2 regions of the Candidatus Pelagibacter sp. HIMB1506 genome follow, and region 1 is predicted to be linked to the other one. Evidence: riboswitches for the same ligand, from Rfam matches in the RefSeq annotation. Region 1 holds a riboswitch; the other holds the start of a gene.

Region 1 (8,215 bases):
TCTCTTGATATAAAAAGATTAGAAGAAAAATTAAATATCAGTCGAGATAAAATTTTAGAAAATTTTTTTAGTAAGGAATATTTTTGTTATATGACAGGATTTATTGCTGGTATGCCATTTTTAGGTGATTTGGATGAAAATATGAGAGTGCCAAGATTAGAAACACCAAGAGTAAAAGTCCCAAAAGGATCAGTTGCTTTAACCGAACAATTTGCAAATATTTATACATTTGAAAGCCCTGGAGGATGGAACATACTTGGCAATACACCTGTAGATGTTTTTGATAATTCAAAAGAATTAGAGCCAAATTTAATAAATCCTGGCGATATAGTAGTTTTTAAACAAATAAATCTTGAAAAATATAATAGTTATAATGACAAATAATTTCGAAATTATAAGAGCCGGAGTAAACACAACCTTTCAGGACCAAGGAAGAAATAATTTATATCATATAGGAATTCCATTTAGTGGAGCGATGGATAATAGAAATTATAGTTTAGCTAACAAGCTGGTAGATAATAAATTAAATTCGCCAGTTATAGAATTTGCATACCAAGGACCACATATAAAATATTATGGAGATAAAATTAATATTGCAGTTACAGGTGATGTTATTTTTAAAATTATTAAAGGTGGTACAGAAATTGATGGTAATTGTTATGAGAGTTATCAAATTGAAAGTGGAGATGAAATTAATCTAATCTCAACAAATAAGTCAATTTATGGATATTTAGCAGTTGGTGGAGAATTAGATTTAAAATTTCAATGGAATAGTTGTTCGATAAATACCAAGGCAAATATTGGATCAAATAATGGAAAAAAATTAGAGAACGGTCAAAAAATAAATATCCTAAATATTAATTCAGACCAAAGTAAAAAAAAGACTAACTGTATAAATTCTAAAGTTGAAAATATTAGAGTAATAAAAGGACCAAACTTTGATTATTTTTCTGATGAAGGAAAAAAGATATTTTTTGAAAAAGAATTTTCTGTGTCAAAACTTTCAGATAGAATGGGAATGAGATTAGAAGGTCCAAAAATTGAAAATATTGTAAATACCAACATTAAATCAGAAGGGTTGTTAAAAGGAGTCATCCAAGTACCAGCAGATGGAAACCCAATTATTATGCTTTCAGACCATGGTACTATTGGAGGATATCCAAAAATTGGTGTGGTAGCTAGTGTTGATTATGATCGATTGGTACAAATATCACCTGGCTCAAAAATCAAATTTAAAGAGATAAATTTATCTGATGCTGAAACTTTATTTAAATTGTATGAGATGGATACTCAGAACTTACTCAATCAAATATAATGAATATTATTAGAAAATTTCCAGGGCCTTTTTTAATTTTCTTAGGTGCGTGTAGTCTTAGTTTTGGAGGTTTGATTGTTAAGTCATTTGAAGGGGCAACTCTTTGGCAAATATTATTTTGGAGAACAGTATTTTTCCTTATTGTAATTAGCTTGTACTTAGTTTTAACTTATAAAAAACAAGTATTTAGATCCTTTTATAATTTAGGATTTCCTGGTTTCTTTGGTGGATTTATTTTATCACTCGGTTTTAGTGGCTATGTATTTGCGATGTATAACACAACAGTTGCTAATGCTAATTTTATTATTCAAACACAAACAATCTTCCTAGCAATATTTGGTTATTTTTTTTTAAAAGAAAAAATTTCAGCAATCACTCTGACTTCAATAATTCTTGCAATTTCAGGAATACTTCTAATGGTTGGAAGCTCTTTATCTCCAGGTCAAATGTCTGGAAATATTGCAGCTTTCATAATGCCAATATCATTTGCTACTTTAATTTTAGTTGTAAGAAAATATCCAACTGTTGATATGGTTCCTGCTCAATTTGTTGCAGGAGTTTTTGCTTTGTTAATTGGTTATCTAATGTCAGAAAAAATAATGATATCTCCAAACGATATCTTTTTAGGATTTTTAGCTGGGTTTTTACAATTAGGATTAGGTTTTATATTTATTACTATCGGAGCTCAAAGAACACCATCAGCAATGGTTGGAATCATAATGTTAACAGAAGCAGTACTAGGTCCTTTATGGGCGTGGTTGTTTATAAATGAACAACCGCCTTTCATAGTGATAATTGGAGGATCAATAGTTATTTTTGCAGTTTTACTTCAATTTTACAATTTATATACATCAGAAAAAAAAGCGATCTAATAACATTTGACATTAAACAGTATTTATTAGAATATTTGTTAACGGGAGAGATCACAAACATTGTGACACCGAAGGAGCAACCGCCCAGGAAACTCTCAGGTAAAAGGACCGTATTATATTAACTCTGGAAAGAGATTGAATTCTCGCCGAAGGAGTAAAACTCTCAGGCAAAAATACAGATGGGTACGACAGAGTTAGTATGGGAAAAAAAACATCTTTAAACAAACTTCATCAAGATAACCAAGCTAAATTTGTAGAATTTGCTGGATATGAAATGCCCATACAATACAGCAAAGGAATTGTTGAAGAACATAAATTTACAAGATCAAATGCAGGTATTTTTGATGTGTCTCATATGGGTCAATTATTTATTTATGGCGAAGAAGATTTAACTGCTGATCTTGAAAAAATTTTTCCACTTGATTTAAAAAATTTGAAACAAAACTGTTCTAAATATAGTTTTTTAATGAATGATAGTGCAGGAATTCATGATGATTTGATAATCACTAAAATTGAAAAAGGATATTTAATTATTTTAAACGCAGCATGCAAAGACAATGATTTTAAAATTTTATCAGATTTACTTAAAAGTAAATATGAAATGGTTCTTGATGATCAAAGAGCATTAATTGCAATCCAGGGTCCAAAGTCAGTTGAGATTTTAAACAATATAATAGAGGGTGTTGAAAAACTTAATTTTATGACAGGGAACTGGTTTGATTATAAAGATCAGAAAGTTTTTGTAACAAGATCTGGATACACAGGAGAAGATGGTTTTGAAGTATCTATTAATAACGATTTAGCTGAGGTATTTACTCAGAATTTGATGGAAAAAGGAGCACAACTTATAGGACTTGGGGCAAGAGATACCTTGAGATTAGAGGCTGGATTGTGCTTATATGGACATGAACTTGATACTGAAAAAACACCAATTGAAGCAAACTTAAAGTGGGCGATTTCTAAAGAGAGAATTTCAAATGGTGGATTTGTTGGTTCTGATAAAATTATGAGAGAAATACAAGAAGGTACCTCTAAAATTAGAATTGGGATTAAGCCAGAAGGAAGATTGATTGCCAGAGAAAAAACTAAAATCTTTGATGAGTCAGAAAAACTTATTGGCGAGATTACCAGTGGAACCTTTGGTCCGAGTGTAAATGGCCCAATAGCAATGGGCTACATTGATAAAGAGTTTTCTAAAGTCGATACAAAAATTTTACTTGAAGTAAGAGGAAAAAAACATCCTGCAAGTGTTTGTGGGTTACCATTTTATAAAAAAAGTTACGTGAAAGGAGCAAACTAATGAGTGAGGTTAAATTTTCAAAAGAGCACGAGTGGATTACAGTGGAAGGCGATGTTGCTACCATTGGAATTACAAAACATGCAACAGAAATGTTAGGAGATATTGTTTTTGCTGAGTTACCTGAAAAAGGTTCAAGCGTTGAAAAAGACGGAACAGCAGGAGTAGTTGAGTCAACTAAAGCTGCAAGTGATGTTTATACTCCAGTAAGTGGTGAAGTAGTAGATACCAACCAAGCCATAGTAGATGATCCTGCTAAGATTAACGAAGACCCTGAGGGATCAGCTTGGTTTTTTAAACTTAAATTAAAAGATAGTTCAGAAATGGACAGCTTAATGAACAAAGAAGAATATGATAAATTTGCAAAGGAGAGTGCTAGCTAATGTTACATAATTCACAAAAAGACTTTTTAAAAAGACACATTGGCCCTTCAGAAGAAGATCAAAATAAAATGCTGAAGGAGCTTAATTATAATTCATTAGACGATTTAATAAAAAGTACAGTTCCAGAAAAGATACAATTGAAAGATGGATTAAATATAGGAGAGTCTAACTCTGAATATGAAGCATTAAGAAAATTGAAAGCGATTTCAAAAAAAAATCAAATTTATTCAAATTTTATTGGTATGGGTTACTATGGAACTTACACTCCATATGTAATTTTAAGAAATATTTTAGAAAATCCAGGTTGGTACACTTCTTATACTCCTTATCAGCCTGAAGTAGCGCAAGGAAGATTAGAAATGCTTCTAAACTTTCAACAAATGATTGTTGATTTCACAGGTATGGATATTGCAAATGCATCGTTGCTTGATGAAGGAACAGCAGCTGCAGAAGCTATGGGATTAAGTCATAGATTAAACAAAAAAGATAGCAATTTAGTTTTTGTTTCAGAAAATTGTCATCCACAAACAATTGATGTAATTCAAACAAGAGCAGAACCAATGGGATTAAAAGTACTTGTTGGTAATGAAGATAAAGTATTGGATCAACTTAAAGAGGATTTGGTTTGTGGAATTCTTCAATACCCTGGAACTTTAGGAGACATTAAAGATCCAAGTGAAGCCATTAGTAAAATCCATAAAAAAAATGGAAAAGCCGTATTAGTTTCTGATTTATTAGCTTTAGCGCTACTTAAAACACCAAGAGAATTAGGTGCTGATATTGCAGTTGGAAGTTCACAAAGGTTTGGAATACCAATGGGTTATGGCGGACCTCATGCAGCTTTCTTTGCAACTAAAGATGAATTTAAAAGATCTATGCCAGGAAGAATTATTGGTGTGTCAGTAGATAGACATGGAAATAAAGCTTACAGATTATCACTTCAAACAAGAGAGCAACATATTAGAAGAGATAAAGCGACAAGTAACATTTGTACTGCTCAAGCATTGTTAGCAATTGTTTCAGCTGCATATGCTATTTACCACGGTCCAGATGGAATAAAAACTATTGCAGAAAGAGTTTCTCAATTAGCTAAAAATTTTGCAGATAAATTAAAACAATCTGGATATGAAATTTATTCAGATCATTTCTTTGATACAGTTACAATTGTAACAAAAGATAAAACTGATCAAATCTATAAAAATGCTTTAGATCAAAAAGTAAACATTAGGAGAGTAAATTCTGAAATGTTGGCTGTTTCTTTTGATGAAAAGAAAAATGTTTATAGAGTAAATCAATTGTTGAAAATTTTTAATGCAGCTGAGTCGATTAAAAGAGAAGATCCAACAGTAAGTTTACCAAATTTACCAAAAAATTTATTAAGAACTTCAAAATATTTAGAACATCCTGTTTTTAATTCATATCATTCAGAAACCGAGATGCTTAGATATTTAAAAAAACTAGAAGATAAAGATATAGCTCTTAATAGAACTATGATTGCACTTGGATCATGTACTATGAAATTAAATGCTACTGCAGAAATGATTCCTATTTCATGGAGGGAGTTAGCGGAACCTCATCCGTTTGTACCTGTAGAGCAGATGGAAGGGTATAGAGCTTTATTCACTGATCTTAAAAATTGGTTAAGATCAATTACAGGTTTTTCTGGAGTTTCACTTCAACCAAATGCAGGTGCTCAAGGAGAATATGCGGGGTTAATGGTAATTAGAAAATATCATTTAGATAGAGGCGAAGAAAATAGAAATATATGTTTAATTCCAAGCTCAGCACATGGAACAAATCCTGCTAGTGCACAAATGGTTGGAATGAAAGTTGTAGTTGTTGATTGTGACAAAGAAGGAAATGTTGATTTTGAAGATTTGAAAAAAAAAGCAGAAGCAAATTCTGAAAATCTTGGAGCATTAATGGTTACATATCCTTCTACTCACGGTGTATTTGAAGAAAAAATTACAGATATATGTGAACTTATACATAAACACGGTGGTCAAGTATACATGGATGGTGCAAATTTAAATGCACTTGTTGGAATAGCAAGACCTGGAAATTTTGGTCCAGATGTTTGTCATATAAATTTACACAAAACATTCTGTATTCCACATGGTGGTGGAGGACCAGGAATGGGTCCAATTGCATGTAAAAGACATTTGCAAGTTTATTTACCTAATCATCCAGTTGTTAAAGATTGTGGACCTGCTACAGGAATAGGAGCAGTTTCAGCAGCCCCTTGGGGAAGCTCAAGTATTTTATCAATTTCTTGGATGTATATTAAAATGATGGGTTCAGAAGGTTTAAAATTAGCTACTCAAGTTGCTATATTAAACGCAAATTATATAGCTCACAGACTTAAAGATCATTTTCCAATTTTGTACAAAGGCTCAAATGGAAACGTTGCTCATGAATGTATCATTGATATTCGATCAATTAAGAGTGAGACAGGTATTACTGAGGAAGATATCGCTAAAAGATTGATCGATTATGGTTTCCATGCACCTACAATGTCTTGGCCAGTTGCAGGAACTATGATGATAGAGCCAACAGAGAGTGAAAGTTTATCTGAGCTTGATAGATTTTGTGATACTTTAATTAATATCAAGTCTGAAATAGATAAGATTAATTCTGGTGAGTTTGATAAAGTAGATAATCCTATTAAGAACGCTCCTCATACAGATATAGAACTTGCATCAGATGAATGGGATCATAAATATTCAAGAGAGCAAGCTGCTTATCCTGCTAAGTTCTTAAAAACAAATAAATTTTGGCCACCAGTTGCAAGAGTGGACAATGTTTATGGAGATAAGAATATCTTTTGTACTTGTCCAAGTATGGATGAGTTTAAAGAAGACGCGGCATAATCATTAATGAAAATTGCTGTAGTTGGTTCTGGGATATCAGGCTTAAGTGCTGCATATTATTTATCAAAAAAACATCACGTAGATCTTTTTGAGAAAGAAGATCATTTTGGTGGTCATTCTCACACAATAGATTTAGTTTTTGATGAAAAGAAAGTATCTGTAGATATTGGTTTTATTGTATTTAATTTTCAAACCTATCCAAATTTAATTAATTTTTTTAAAGAAAATGATGTTCAGATAGAAAAAAGTGACATGTCATTTTCTGTATCAGTAGAAAATTCAAACTTTGAATATTGTGGAAAAGGTTTAAATGGAATTTTTTCTAATAGATCTAATTTATTTAATCCTAATTTTTTAAAAATGTTTTTTGATATCATTAAATTTTATAAAAAAAGTGATCAAATAAATGTTAGAGATCAAAAACTAACTTTAGGTGAATATTTGGAAAACAATAAACTATCAAAAACGTTTATTGATTACCATATCATCCCAATGGTATCTGCAATCTGGTCTATTCCACCTTATGAAGCTAGCAAGATGCCAATAACATTCTTTTTAAAATTTTTTCAAAATCATGGGCTCTTTAAATTAAAAAATAGACCTCAGTGGTATACTGTATCTAATAGAAGTAGAACTTATGTAAACAAAGTAATTTCAAAGATAAGTGGTGAATATTTTAAAAATTATAAAATTAAAAAAATTATAAGAAAGTCAAAAGGGTTAGATTTATATTATGGTGGTGAAAGTGAATTTTTTGATTACGATAAAGTTGTTATAGCAGCTCACGCTGATGAAGCTTTAAAGTTGATTGATAATCCTACTAATGAAGAGACAAAAATTTTATCTAATTTTAGTTACAAGGAAAATATTGCATATATTCATACAGATAAAAGAGCGATGCCAAAAAATAAAAAGGCATGGTCCTCATGGAATTCATCAATCAATGACAAAGATTTAGAAAAAAATTCTATTACTTATTGGTTAAACCTTTTGCAAAACCTTAAATGCAATGAGGACATTTTTTTAACTCTTAATCCTTATTTTGAAATTGATGAGAGTAAAATACTTAAAATAGTTAAATTTACTCATCCTTATTATGATCAACAGGCACTAGATGTTCAATCAGAACTATCTAGTTTACAAAATAAAAAAGATTTGCTTTTTTGTGGGAGTTATTTTGGTTACGGTTTTCATGAAGATGGAATAAAATCATCGATTGAAATGCTAAAATACCTAAATGACTAATTCATGCATATATAACGGAAAAGTAATCCATAAACGTTTCAAACCTAAAGAACACTATTTTAAGTATAGTGTTTTCTCACTTTTAATTGATTTATCTGAGTTAAGAAAAATAGATCAAGAGATAAGCTTCTTTTCATTGAATAAATTCAATCTAATCAGTTTTCATGAAAAGGATCATGGTGAACGCGACGGATCTTCTCTTGAAGAGTGGGTAAAGAAAAATTTAGAACAAA
Region 2 (8,215 bases), 600 kb from region 1:
CAGCTTTAATAAATTTTGCTAACATTATTGCAGTGGCATCAGAACCACTTCTTCCTATCGTGGTAATTCTATTTTCATTATTAATTCCTTGAAAACCTGTGATAATAGGGATCCCACCTTGTTTCACATAATTATTTAATTCTTTTGTAACTATTTTATTTATTCTTGCTCCAGAATAAGGTCCATCAGTAATTATTGGTAATTGCCAAGAAACCCATGACCTAGATTTAAAACCATCATGAGTAAGTCTTCCTGCAATTAAAGCACATGAAACCTGTTCTCCAGTTGAGACAAGTGCATCATATTCAGATCTACTAAAATTATTACTAATTTGCTTGGATTTTTTTACAAGCTCATTGGTAACTCCACTCATTGCTGACGAAATCACTAAAACTCTATTTTTTTTCTTTTTATAAGCAGCTATAATTTTGCATACTTTTTTTATCCTATCGATACTACCAACAGAAGTTCCGCCAAATTTTAGTACAACAGTTTTCATGATCAGTTGAATTAATATAATTTAATTATAAATTGATAAAGTACATCTTAATTGTTATGTCAATTAATTATATATTATGAACAGTATTAATAAAAAAGAAATAGAAAAATTTTCAAATATGGCGGCCGAATGGTGGGATCCAGAAGGAAAATTTAAACCTCTTCATAAATTTAATCCTATAAGAATAAAATATATTAAAGAAAATATAATTAAGGAATTTCAACTTAAAAATAAAAAATATCCTCTTTCTGGAATAAATGTCCTTGATATTGGATGTGGAGGTGGATTGTTATCTGAACCCATGTGTAGATTAGGCGCTAATGTTACAGCAATCGATGCTTCAAATAAAAATATTGCCATAGCAAACTTACATGCAAAAAAAAATAATCTTAAAATAAACTATATATGTTCATCGCCCGAAAAACTAAAAACTACAAAAAAATTTGATGTAATTTTGAACATGGAGATTGTTGAACATGTTGAGGATGTTGATTTTTTTTTAAAATCATGTGCAAACCTTTTAAAAAAAAATGGATTAATGTTTGTTGCAACCATAAATAAAACATTAAAATCTTATATATTTGCAATTGTCGGTGCAGAATATGTTTTAAGATGGCTTCCTATTGGCACCCATGAATGGGAAAAGTTTGTTAAGCCTGAGGAGTTAAAAAGTATACTAATCAAAAACAATCTTAATCTCAAAAAAATAGATGGAATGAACTTTAACATTCTGAAGGATGAATGGAATGTTTCAAAAGATCTATCAGTAAATTATATTGCAGAATTTAAGAAAAACTAATTTTCTTTTTCATCAATCCAAGGCATTAATTGTGTATCTATGCCCTCTTCTTTGAGCTCTTTAACGTCTTTCTGAGAGGCTTTGCCATATATCCCTTTTGTAGGTTTATTACTATTGTAATGAATTGATCTAGCTTCATATGCAAAATTATCCCCAACGTATTTAAAATTATCTTTTATAAACTTTTGATAATTTTTAATTGTTTTTTTAATTTTTTTATACCTCTTAGTATCAAATTTTTCTTCATTTTTAGCTTTTCTACTTATTAGCTGAGGAGCCATTAATGTTTTTTCAACTTTTTCAGAGTTACAGTTGTGACAGATTAAAAGTTTTTTCTTTTTTAATTTTTCATATTCTGATGAAGAAGAGAACCAACTATCAAACTTTAATTCACAGTCGTTACACAAAAGTTTGTATTTAATCATAGTATAGAATTAGTTATCAAAATTTATATTTCAATATGTTCAACTTCTATAATCAGCATTAATCTCAATATAATTTTTTGTATAGTCCATAGTAAAAGCAGTAAAGCTTTTGTTACCAGTAAACAAATCTACAGTGACATCTATATTTTCACCTTTCATATATTCCGCTACTAATTTTTCATCGTAGTTCTTATATAATTTTCCATCCTGAATTATTTGATAGTTTCCAAATTTCAAACCTAATTTATTTAAATTTATTTTTGGTCCTGCTTTTCCTATTGCCATCACTATTCGTCCCCAGTTTGGATCTTCACCTGCAATAGCTGTTTTTACCAAAGCTGAATTTGCTATTGAGAAAGCAATTGTCTTTGCATCTTGTTCACTTTTGCTTTTATTAATATTTATAGTGACAAATTTTGATGCTCCTTCTCCATCAGAAACTACTCTTTTGGCTAAATTTAACAAAACATTGTTTAATGCTCTGTCGAATTTTTTTAGTTTTATGTCATTAATACTTTTAATATTTGAATTGTTTGCTTTATTTGTTGCAAAAATACTAACCATATCATTTGTGCTTGTATCACCATCACATGAGATAGCGTTAAAAGTATTTGTAATATTTTTTTTTAATAATTTACTTAAAATATCATTCGATAAGTTGGCATCAGTAAATATGTATGCCAAGGTGGTTCCCATATTTGGAAATATCATACCTGAACCTTTGGCTACACCATAAATTTTTACCTCTTTATCTCCAATTTTACATTGTTCCATCGCAAGTTTTGGTTTTGTATCAGTGGTCATTATTCCTAAAGCTGCTTTCATCCAAAGAAATTTGTTTTGTGTATAGTTAATTTTTTTAATCAAGTTTGGAATTTGATCTATTATCTTTTCACGTGGAAAGGTTTCACCTATTGTACCTGTGCATCCAAAAATAATTTCCTTTGAAGTAATTTTTTTTGGATAATCTTCATCTTCAACTTGTTTTTTTGATAATTGCTCAGAAGTTAAATCAGCAATTTTTGCAAGACTTTCGTAACCTTGTTCGCCCGTGAAAGCATTTGCATTTCTAGTATTTACAATAAGAGAATAAATTTTTTTTGATTTTTGATTTATATTCCATTTAATATTTTCTGAGATAATTTTTGACTGTGTATAGACAGAGGCATGATTTGCACCATCTCTAAAGTAAAACATTACTAAATCATCTCTTTTAGTTTTGTATAAATCTGCACTTAGAGCTGAAATAGATAAGCCATCTATATGATCAAGGTCCTGGAAATCCATCATTCTGGTATTTTTTGATTTCGAGTTTAAAAAATTTGTTAAATTAATACCCATGATATTTAAAATAATTGTTTAATACATATATTAAACAATATATTTAAAGAATAAATCAAATAGTCATGTTTAACCCACTTAACCTAATTACAAAATTTATCAAATCTAGTAATCAAAAAGAACTAGATAGAATTGGAAAAATAGTAGAAAAAATAAATTCATACGAGGAACAATTCATAAAATTAAACGATACAGACTTTCCAAAAAAAACAGTTGAATTTAAAAATCAATTAAAAAATGGAAAAAGTTTAGACGAGATTCTACCTGAAGCATTTGCATTAGTAAGGGAAGCTGCAAAAAGAACAAGACAAGAAAGACATTTTGATGTTCAACTTATCGGGGGAGTAGTTCTCCACGAAGGTAAAATTGCTGAAATGAGAACGGGTGAGGGAAAAACACTAACTATTGCCTTAGCGGCTTATTTAAATGCGCTTTCTGAAAATGGAGTTCATATAGTAACAGTTAACGATTATTTAGCAAAAAGAGACTCGATGGAAATGGGTATAATATATAATTTTCTAGGTCTTACTTCTGGATTTATAAATAATGACCAAGATGATCTGGAAAGAAAGAAAAACTACAATTGTGACATTACTTATGCAACCAACAGTGAATTAGGATTTGATTATCTAAGAGACAACATGAAGTTTTCTCAAAAAGAGATGGTTCAAAGATCTCATGCATTTTCAATTGTAGATGAAATAGATTCCTGTTTAATTGATGAAGCAAGAACTCCACTTATAATTTCTGGAGCTGCGGAAGATAAAACTGCTCAATATCTAGCAATAGATAAACTTGTTAAAATTTTAAATAATAAAGATTTTGAAATAGATGAGAAAGAAAAAAGTATACTTTTAACAAACGAGGGTATTAATAATGTTGAAAAACTTTTTTCTAATTCAGGTATCCTAAAAAATGATAATTTTTATGACCCAGAAAACCTTCATTTAGTTCACCACGTAAATCAAGCACTTCGTGCAAACCATTTATTTGAAAAAGGAAAAGATTACATAGTAAAAGATGGAATTCTTAAAATCATAGACGAGTTGACTGGTAGAATTTTAGAGGGAAGAAGATTTGGAGATGGACTTCATCAGGCTCTTGAAGCTAAAGAAAAAATTCAGATACAAGCTGAAAATCAAACTTTAGCATCTATTACCTATCAAAATTATTTTAAACTATACAATAAAATATCAGGTTGTACCGGTACTGCAGTAACAGAGTCTGAGGAATTTTTTGAGATATATAATCTTTCAGTAGTTGTAATCCCAACAAATAAAGAAATGATCCGAAAGGACTATAATGATTTAATCTTTAGAACTGAAAAAGAAAAAAATGATGCAATAATTAATAAGATCATTGAAAAACATGAAATTGGTCAACCAATTTTAGTTTTCACATCTAGTATCAACAAGTCTGAAGTTTATTCTAAATTATTAAATGAAAAAAATATTAAACACGTAGTTTTAAATGCAAAGAACCATGAAAATGAAGCTGAAATTATTGCAAATGCAGGAAAAGAAAAATCTTTGATAATTACAACCAGTATTTCTGGTAGAGGTGTTGACATCCAGCTTGGTGGAAAAAAAGGATCAATTCCTGATGATCAGTTAAAAATAGATAAAGAAAAAATTAAATCTCTAGGTGGTTTATTTGTAATTGGTACAGAAAGAATGGAGTCTAGAAGAGTGGACAATCAGGCAAGAGGAAGAGCTGGACGACAAGGAGATGAGGGTAGTTCTGTATTTTATGTAAGTTTAGAAGATGATTTGATGAGAATTTTTGGCTCAGAATCTATGAATAATATGCTTGAAAAACTTGGTTTAAAAGATGGTGAAAGTATTGATCACCCTTGGATCAACAAAGCATTAGAAAGAGCTCAGCAGAAAGTTGAAGCCAGAAATTTTGATATCAGAAAAACACTTATCAAATTTGACAATGTTTTAAATGACCAAAGACATGTTGTGTTTTCTCAAAGAAAAAATGCAATGAATAGTGAAAATATTTTTGATTATTCCGACGAATTTTTAAAAGAAATATCAGAAGATTTGATAAAATTAAAAATTCAAAACCTATCTAATCCAAAAAGTAATGAATTTAACAATAAAGTTAGGCAAATTGTTGGGAAAAGTTTTAATGATACTGAACTTGAAAGTTTGATTTCTGCAAAAGATAATGAACTGAAAGAGCAAATATCCTCAAAATTTAATGAGACACGTAATGAAAGAATTAAAGTTCTAAACGAGCAACATGCAAAAGAAATTGAAAAAAGAATATTTTTGCAAACAATAGATTTGAATTGGAAATCACATATACAATATTTAGAACAACTTAGACAAGTGATTGGATTAAGATCTTACGGTCAAAGAGATCCTTTAGTTGAATATAAAAAAGAAGCTTTTGATTTATTTTCAAATTTATTAGAAAAACTAAAATTAGACTACGTTACAATTTTAATGAATTTAAAAGTTATAACAGAAGAAAGATCTTCCAATGAGGAAAGAGTAAATCCAAAACCACAAGCCAAAAAAATGGGAAGAAATGAACCTTGCTTCTGTGGATCAGGCAAGAAGTTTAAACATTGCCATGGAGCTTTGTAATTCTTAAAAAAGAAAAAATAAAGAAGCTAAAAATAATAAACCTACACCAATACCAAATAATAATTTTTTTGATTTGAAAATGTTATCAAAACTATTTTTCTTAATGGTCAAATTACTTAAATCTTCTACATTGCTCATAAAACCATCATTTCTTCCAATTTTTAAAAATTTATTTTTTCTTTCATTCATTATATCTTCTGACGTCATTTCTTTGTATTGATCTAAATTTGTAGAAATAGATTTTCTAACGTTATCAAGCATCAGGTCTCTATCCCTGTGAGCACCACCTAAAGGTTCTGGGATTATTTCATCAATAACTTTTAATTTTAATAAATCTTTTGCGGAAAGCTTCATTGCTTTTGCTGCATCAAGCATTTTTTTTGGATCTCTCCATAATATAGTTGCACAGCCTTCAGGAGATATAACTGAATAAATAGCATTTTCTAGCATGATAACTTTGTTAGACGATGCTAATGCAATCGCACCACCTGATCCACCTTCACCTATAATTATTGCAATAGTTGGAACCTTTAGTTCCATGCAACATTCAATTGATTTTGCTATTGCCTCAGCTTGACCTCTTTCCTCTGCACCAACACCAGGATAAGCGCCTGGCGTGTCTATAAAAGAGATAATTGGAATTTTAAATTTATTTGCTAAATTCATTAAACGAATAGTTTTTCTATAACCCTCAGGTCGCATCATCCCAAAATTTCTTTGAATTCTGCTATCCAAATCTTCACCCTTTTCTTGACCGATAACTAAAACTGACTGACCATTAAATTTTGCAAAACCAGTAAGTACAGATTTATCTTCACCATAATAACGATCTCCAGATAGAGAAATAAAATCTTCGAATAAATTATCTATGAAAAATTTAGACTTTGGTCTGTCTTCATGTCTTGCAACCATGGTGGTTTGCCACGGATCTAGGTTTGAATATATATCATTTAATTTTTGATCTAACTCAACTTGTGTTTTTGAAATTTTTTGGGTATCCACTTCTGATAATCCCTCTTGATTGTAGGGATCTTTTAATTTTTCCAATTCTGTCTCTAAATCTTTAATCTCAGTTTCAAAATTAAGATAATTTTTCATAATAAGGTTATAGCGGATGGTTAATTCATAAAAAAGGCAATAAAATGATATTTAATTTAAAGTGTAATTGTTATTAATTGACTCTTTTCTAGAAGAAGATACATATTTTGCTATCGGGAGAGACTAATAGATTTAGCACCGAAGGAGCAACCACCCCGGAAACTCTCAGGTAAAAAGGACCGATAGTTGCATAACACTCTGGAAAGAGAATTAATTCCGCCGAAGGAGCAAAACTCTCAGGCAAAAATACAGATGGGGTAATTTAGGTGATATGCAAGAAAAATATATAAATATAAATACTTTAAAAGTATCTGAAAAACTTTCTCAATTTATTAGCGACGAGCTATTAAAAGAAACAGATCTATCTGTTGATAATTTTTGGTCAGGGTTCGAGAAAACAGTCAATGAATTAGCACCTAAAAATAAAGAATTAATAAAATTTAGAGAAGACTTACAAAAACAAATAGACAATTGGCATATAAAAAATAAGGGAAATGAATTTAATTTGTCAGATTATAAAAAATTTCTAACAGAAATTGGTTATTTGAAAGAAGAAGGTGACGATTTTGAAATATCAACCCAAAATGTTGATGAGGAAATAACAAGTATTGCTGGGCCTCAACTTGTTGTACCAGTCATGAATGCGAGATACGCATTAAATGCAGCTAATGCTAGATGGATGAGCTTATACGATAGTCTGTATGGAACAGATGTAATTGAACAATCAGAAGATAGCGTATCTGAAAGATACGACCCGTTGAGAGGTGAGATGGTAATAAAATATGGAAGAGATTTTTTAGATAAATATTTTCCATTAGCAGGATTGAGTTGGCAAAAAATTACAAGTTTTGCGGTTAAGTATGGAAAATTTAAAGCTTTAAAAGGTGCTGATATATATGATTTGGTAGATGAGAATAAGTTTATTGGTCATAGGGGTGAAGCTGACAACCCGTCTGCTATAATTTTAAAAAATAACAATTTACATATAGAAATTTTAAAAGATTCAAGAGCTTTTGCGGCTCAACAAGATCATGCTGGGATTAGTGACATAATTTTAGAATCTGCGGTGTCAACTATATGCGATAACGAAGATAGTGTAGCTGCTGTAGATGCAGAAGATAAAATTGTTTGTTACAGAAATTGGCTAGGTCTAATGAAAGGTGATCTAAAATCAAAGTTTGAAAAAGAAGGAAAATTATTTGAAAGAAAACTTAATCCTAATAGAAGCTATATTTCAAAAGATGGAAAAGGTTTAAAGCTTCATGGAAGAAGTTTACTGCTAGTTAGAAATGTTGGTCACTTAATGACTAATCCATCAATAATTTTAAAAGATGGTAGTGAAGTTCCAGAAGGAATAATGGATGCATTCATTACTACAGCCGCTGCCCTTCATGATATTAAGAAAAAAACCAATTCAAGAACTGGTTCTATTTATATTGTGAAACCAAAAATG

Evidence for each region. Region 1 has a riboswitch for glycine ahead of gcvT (glycine cleavage system aminomethyltransferase GcvT). Riboswitches for the same ligand answer to the same signal wherever they lie in the genome.
Region 2: linked by a shared signal. The riboswitch ahead of ACTTA8_RS07900 (malate synthase G) and the one ahead of gcvT (glycine cleavage system aminomethyltransferase GcvT) in region 1 are both predicted to bind glycine.

What each region holds. Positions count from the first base shown of each region.
Region 1 is NZ_JBNAIS010000001.1:875,118-883,332, reverse strand. Features, by position in the region: gene ACTTA8_RS04830 (allophanate hydrolase subunit 1) at 1-384, shown strand, start outside; gene ACTTA8_RS04825 (biotin-dependent carboxyltransferase family protein) at 374-1,315, shown strand; gene ACTTA8_RS04820 (DMT family transporter) at 1,315-2,187, shown strand; glycine riboswitch at 2,219-2,308, shown strand; gene gcvT (glycine cleavage system aminomethyltransferase GcvT) at 2,387-3,487, shown strand; gene gcvH (glycine cleavage system protein GcvH) at 3,487-3,867, shown strand; gene gcvP (aminomethyl-transferring glycine dehydrogenase) at 3,867-6,737, shown strand; gene ACTTA8_RS04800 (NAD(P)/FAD-dependent oxidoreductase) at 6,744-7,982, shown strand; gene ACTTA8_RS04795 (DUF1365 domain-containing protein) at 7,975-8,215, shown strand, end outside.
Region 2 is NZ_JBNAIS010000001.1:1,477,893-1,486,107, reverse strand. Features, by position in the region: gene ACTTA8_RS07930 (aspartate kinase) at 1-499, opposite strand, end outside; gene ubiG (bifunctional 2-polyprenyl-6-hydroxyphenol methylase/3-demethylubiquinol 3-O-methyltransferase UbiG) at 576-1,298, shown strand; gene ACTTA8_RS07920 (DUF1178 family protein) at 1,295-1,723, opposite strand; gene argJ (bifunctional glutamate N-acetyltransferase/amino-acid acetyltransferase ArgJ) at 1,763-3,064, opposite strand; gene secA (preprotein translocase subunit SecA) at 3,130-5,664, shown strand; gene ACTTA8_RS07905 (acetyl-CoA carboxylase carboxyltransferase subunit alpha) at 5,668-6,762, opposite strand; glycine riboswitch at 6,867-6,954, shown strand; gene ACTTA8_RS07900 (malate synthase G) at 7,034-8,215, shown strand, end outside.